Regions from separate parts of the Bacillus sp. NEAU-Y102 genome, predicted to be linked through region 1. Evidence: riboswitches for the same ligand, from Rfam matches in the RefSeq annotation. Region 1 holds a riboswitch; the other holds the start of a gene.
The links. Region 1 has a riboswitch for S-adenosylmethionine ahead of ACYFX0_RS00445 (M20 family metallopeptidase). Riboswitches for the same ligand answer to the same signal wherever they lie in the genome.
Positions count from the first base shown of each region.

Region 2: linked by a shared signal. The riboswitch ahead of ACYFX0_RS22095 (cyclase family protein) and the one ahead of ACYFX0_RS00445 (M20 family metallopeptidase) in region 1 are both predicted to bind S-adenosylmethionine.

Region 1 covers NZ_JBTWFK010000001.1:96,891-100,072, forward strand. The annotation lists gene ACYFX0_RS00445 (M20 family metallopeptidase) at 244-1,449, opposite strand; SAM riboswitch class I at 1,538-1,639, opposite strand; gene ACYFX0_RS00450 (AAA domain-containing protein) at 1,715-3,182, opposite strand, start outside.
Region 2 covers NZ_JBTWFK010000009.1:75,504-78,685, reverse strand. The annotation lists gene ACYFX0_RS22105 (nucleotidyltransferase domain-containing protein) at 1-179, opposite strand, end outside; gene ACYFX0_RS22100 (PRK06851 family protein) at 291-1,400, opposite strand; SAM riboswitch class I at 1,549-1,661, shown strand; gene ACYFX0_RS22095 (cyclase family protein) at 1,747-2,379, shown strand; gene ACYFX0_RS22090 (hypothetical protein) at 2,514-2,894, opposite strand; gene ACYFX0_RS22085 (ATP-binding protein) at 3,124-3,182, opposite strand, start outside.

The DNA.
Region 1 (3,182 bases):
ATAGAAATATAAATTTTAATTACAACACATTCTCTAGTTATTATCCTTTAATGCAATTCGAACTCACAGATCACCGTTACTATTAAACTAGACTAGACCAGATCCAAGATATCAATAAAGAAATTCATCCTCAAAATTAATGAAGAAACAAATGATTCATAAATAGAAAAGAACATTGATTTTTTTCAATGTTCTTTTCTATTATTTCTGCATATGAATTAGATTTATATTCGAAAAAGTGCCTTACCCCTGATTCCTCTGCACCTCTCTAAACTCCTCCTTCACCTTCTCTAACAACCCTTCTTCCGTAATTAATCGATACGCCGTATTTGCTAATGCTTTTGCCGATGTAATTAATGCTTTATCTCCAAGTTCTGAACGTGCTGCTTCTCTAAATTCATTCGTATGTGCAATTAAGTCATCTGGTCCGATTTTAATGTACGGATGAATTGTCGGTACGACTTGACTTACGTTTCCTGCGTCGGTTGAACCGATCCCTACTCTTTCTTTACGATTTACCTCTTCACCTAATAGTTCTAATTCTTCCGCTACGATATCGTTATATGTTTTTGTTACGAGTAATTCATCGATTTCATTTTGGAATTGATGAATTTTTACTTTTGCACCTGTTGCTAACGCTGCTCCCTCAGCAATGTTTCTTACTTTTTCTGTTACTTCTGCACATCTTTTTCGCGTTGCTGCGCGGATGAAGAACCTTGCCGCGGCGTAGTCAGGAATAATGTTAGGTGCTTTTCCGCCTTCTGTAATAACGCCATGAATTTTCACGTCTGACGGAAGTTGTTGGCGAAGTGCGTTAATACTGTTATAGAGCTGAATAACCGCATCTAATGCATTAATCCCTTCTTCTGGTGAGGCTGCAGCGTGAGCTGTTTTTCCGTAAAAATGAAAATCAAGTGGATCGACTGCTAATGAAGGACTCGTTGTCGCTGTCTTTGCGCTCGGATGAATCATAAGCGCCGCATCAATGTCTTTAAATAAACCTGCCTTTACATAACTTGATTTCGCGCTACCATTTGGCCCGCCTTCTTCTGCTGGTGTACCAAACACGACAACTTCCCCGCCAATTTCTTCAAGCGTTTCTGATAATGCGATTGCTGCTGCAACGCTAATTGTGCCAATTAAATTGTGACCACACGCATGACCTAGTCCTGGTAAAGCGTCATACTCCGCTAAAAATGCAATGACTGGTCCTTGTTTTCCTGAACTTTTTCGCGCGATAAAACCTGTTTCATGTCCAGCTATATTGTGTTGCAGCTGAAATCCTGCACTACCTAGTAATAAGCTTAACGTTCTGGATGCGTAAAACTCTTGGTTTCCAATCTCCGGATTCGCATGAATATCATGACTTGTTTCTATGTACTTTTCCTTATTTCTTTCGATACTCTCTTCAATTGTTTTTCTTTGTGACGTTACTCCTGTCGCTCCCATTGTTCTTCCTCCTTTTATTTTCACGTAAAAAAGCCTCTTTCTAAAAGATAGAAAGAGGCTTCTGTATATACAATCAAAATGAGCTTCTTTCTTATCTTTCAAGTTACCTTGCTGGAATTGGCACAGTATTCATAACGAATCCGCTGCCGAGGTATCATAGGGCCAGTCCCTCCACCTCTCGCGATAAGAATTTTCATAAAATTATATTAAATTACATTCATTCTAAGTTCATTCCAAATAAAAGTCAAGGAATTCCTATCCGAATTTACCGAATATCTAAAAATCCTTTTAATACACCAATTGTTTCTGGCGCTTGCAGTCTGGCACATACGTACGGAAATTCTGTACTACCTTCAAACATCATTTGAGATGTAAGCGGTGCGCCTGCCCAGAAGATTTCATCATCAATTACGATAAACGGGAATGCTTTATTTTGTCTTTGTAACTTTACATTTTTCAGTGGAACTGGTCCATCACTATAAACTGTTATCTGTGCATTTGTACGCATTAACGCTTGCCATACTCGCTTATCCACTTGTTTTGTACTTGGAAGTGAAATAATAATTTTTCGTTTTGCGGCTAAAATATCTTTTAATAACCCTTTCGGCTCTTCAAGATTCATTTCCATAAACCAGCGTAAACGTTTCGAAATTTTCCGTTCCCACAATTGTCTTGATGTCGTGCGATCATACACATCTCCATGACGTTCTATATGAGCTGTTAATTGTGATAACGCTTGTTTTCTCGAAAGGTTTTTACGCATATAATGGCAATCTGATAATTGAATGAACTTCCCTCTCGCTCTTGTCACTGCTACATTGACGAGGCGATGGTTTTTGTGATCAAAGAATAATACGCCAGGTCGTTCTTGCGGATAACTGTCAACCGTATCAAAGATCATCATATCTCTTTCAGAACCTTGGAACTTATGAACTGTCGCCGCTAAAACTGGTATGTTTTGATATTTCGTTCTCTGCAACATTTCTCTAATACACGTTGATAAAAAGCGTGACTGCGCCCTGTAAGGTGTCACAACACCAATCGACTGAACACCGTCTAACAATCCGATTAACATCATTTGCATCGCTACTAAACCAGACATAATGTTAAAACGTGAACCAGAAGCCGCATCTTTTAACGAAAAAGCTCCCATTTTGCTCGTATCAAATAAAACACTCGCTTCATTTGCGAACGGCTGCAATTGCGCAAGTTCTTTACGCTCTGAAACAGACGGATGATCGTATACTCTATTTTTATAAATAAACGAATTCGTAAACTTCGATATATCCGCATGCATACGTCTTTGTTCCTGCAACATAAATAGGTTCGGATGTGCTTCTGATTTATTAACAGACTCAACAATCCCAGCATGGTAAAACATATCTTCCCCAAGCCATTTGCGAACAAGTTCATGGTTCGCCATCGCAATTGGAGGTAATTGTAAAAAGTCGCCACAAACAACGATACGTTTTCCAAGTGAAGCAGCTAATGCGATTTGCGGAACGAACGCCATACTCACTTCATCTACGACAACTAAATCAAATGTACGCTCATAAATTAGCGCATCAATTGCACATTTTGATAGAGTTGCACCAATTACTTTCGCATTTTCAATATATTCTTTTTCTACTTCTTTAATTTTCGCTTTTTGCTTTCGAAGATCACTTTCAATCTCTTGTATACGCTTCTTATCAGCAGAAGTCGCTTTATATGATAAAATCTTTTCACGAAGA
Region 2 (3,182 bases), on a different contig from region 1:
CGTTTATCATGAATTGATAAATACCATTCTACTGGATGTATATAAATAAACCTAACATCATAATCGCTATCTTTCGATGGAAACCCCCAAGCACGACTCCCTGATTCCACCGCAAATAAAATTTTCACATCATTCTCTTTTTCAATTCTTTCTAACTCCAACTCGATTTTCTCTCTCATTTCATAACAACTCCATTTTTTGATTATTTCCTTGGAAATTCGACAATACACTATTAATTTTACTACATACTAAAAAAACTGTCAGAAATTACTGACAGCCTAATGAAACGTCTATTGTTGCTTTTCAATTACAGTAGCAGCAATTCGTTCAAACTCTTTTTGAATCTCCTCTTTATATGCATCTACTATTGAAAAATCCATAGCAGCAATATAAATTCGTTCTAATTTATCACGAACCGATTTTGCTTTCGCTAAGAAAGACATCGCCTCATTCATTTTTGCTTTATACTGAATGGAGACATCACGAATTTCCTTCGCATATTTCTCATCCGTCCCTGGCGTAACAATAAGGGCATACATATCAATAATTTCATCACCCTCGCGACTTGGAAAATATTCATGTGGTGCGGTGCTATCAAAAATTGCAAATCCTAATTCTCTTACGATAACCATATCAAGACTATTCGGGTCAAATCCGCAATGATATACTTCAACTTCAAACCCTTTTTCTTCAGCTTCCTTAGCTAACTTTTTGAGCATCGTTGATTTTCCAGAGCCTGGGCGCCCTTTTATAAAATAACGATGTGGTAACCCTTCTGTTAAATTAGGAACAAAATCAACTGCTCCTTTCGGTGTAGCAGCTCCTAAAAAACGATGTTTTACAAGCGATTGTCTCCCGCTTTTATCTGCAAATAATTTCTGGATTAGCTGATCGGTTAGTTCATTTGCTTTATTAAAATCTATATTATCAATATATATCTTCTCCCACTCATCATGTATAACCAATGCCTCTTTAAAATGTGCGTAAGCAGACTGAAAAGCTTTGCTTGCTTCTGAAACAAATCTTTCAATTTCTAACTTCTGCTTTCTTAGTTTATTTGAGTCCCAAGCAATTCCTAAATTTATATATTCTTCAACAACGCCTGGCATTTTTGGCTCAATAACATGCGGCGATGTCCCATCAACAATTCCTACTTTTAATTTTGGGATAATTACACCATCAACCGATTTATTGTCAGAAGAACAATGTAAAAATTCAATATCATATCCTTTTTCAACCCATTCCCGACCTATTGCCTTTATTAAAGAAGATTTTCCCGTTCCTGGGCCACCCTTTAAGATAAATAATCTGTCTAATCCTTTTAAATTCTCTTCGTATAAATTGTGAAATCCCCTAGCTGTATTACCACCAGCATAATAATTCAATACATTTCCTGTCACTGCACTCACTCCTTCGCAGCATTCTATTTACATAAGCTACAATATGCGAGCAGCTTTATTTGGGTGAATACCTATTTTGTATTGCACGAAAAAAGGAAATGAATTACAATTTAACTATCGGAAAATTCCGATTTCAAAATTAAATACTTCTTTATCAAGAGAGGCAGAGGGACCGGCCCTTTGAAGCCCAGCAACCTCAGTTTATACAAACTGAATAGGTGCTAATTCCTGCAAAATGCATTGCATTTTGGAAGATAAAACTCAACTAGCATGTAAAGCTCATCTTTCTTGATACTGAAGGATGAGCTTTTTATTATTTGAAAAATATATATTGGAGGTATGTAAAATGAAAGTAATTGATCTATCGCAAACATTTGAAAATAATATGTCTCAATTTCCTGGAACACCTAAAATACAACTAGAAGCTGTTACAAGTGTTGAAGAATCAGGCTATCAAGTTACAGATTTTCATTCTGTCGTTCACGTTGGCACACATTGTGATGCCCCTGCGCATTTTATTTCAGGCGCAACGACCATCGATCAATTACCGCTGGATCAATTTGTAGGCGAAGCTGTTCTTATAGATGTAACACATATTCAAGAGCGAAAATTACCTAAGGCAGTATTGCATAATACTGACATAAAAGAAGGTGATATTGTTATTTTTCATTCTAATCTATCCACTAAATGGAATACAGAAGCTTATGAGAAAGAAGCATTTTACCTTTCTGAAGAATTAGCTAAAGAACTAGTGCGATTAAAGGTAAAATCTATCGGTTTAGATTTCATTTCTCCTGATGAAGTCACAACAGAAACATCACCGATTCATCACATATTACTAGGGAATAATATTTATTTAATCGAAAACTTAACAAATCTAGATGCTATCGAAACAAAACGTTTCTTTTTCTCAGCCGCACCTTTAAAAATTAAAAATAGTGACGGTGCTTTCGCAAGAGCATTTGCTGTTATATTTTAAACACAACCTATAAAGCGAACCTTTAATCAGTGGGGGGTTTGTTCATCCCACACCTAACTTCTTTGCTTCCGCTGAATTTTGAGGTGGGGGTCTTACTGCCCGGCAAATAGCGGGATTAAAAAAAGCAAAGGCCACTACTGGTCTTTGCTTCTATATTTTCTATTTAAATTAAGAAAGAATTGTTCCACACGGGGACGCACCCAAGCTAAACAATCTATCTCTTTCTTCTTTGTGCAAGCTATCTCTTCTCCATCTACCATTTCAACAAGTTCTAGTTCTAACAGTTGCCTCGTGAATGCTAACATATTCACTTCTTCAGATGGATACTCTTCTTTTAATTTCTCCTCAATTTCTCCCAATAAAAAACCGTCACGCATCATTGCCAATGCATCAATCCAAAGTGGCGGCATTTCATATTTTTCTCCTGTAATTGTATCTTTTACAATATAATTCTTTTGCTCTTTTCGAAATTGAATCGTGTGTAAACATACAGTCGAATTTAATGTTAATTCCATCATACCACCTCTTTCATAATATCTGCATAGAAAAAAGGATGCGCGTGCACCCCTTCTTATCTTTTCATAACACTACTGAACCGTTACATGAGCAATCAATCTCATGTCGATATTTTCCTCCATTATAAACGAAGTATTTTATAAAAAAAACCCTTCTTGAAACATTTTATAAAATGTTTATATTTACACAACAAGAACACTTTTCTGAAAAATCTTTTCTCCCAATACATTAAACGGTCGGCAGAAAAATTTCGACTTTCGTTCCTACTCCTAGACTACTTTGGATCG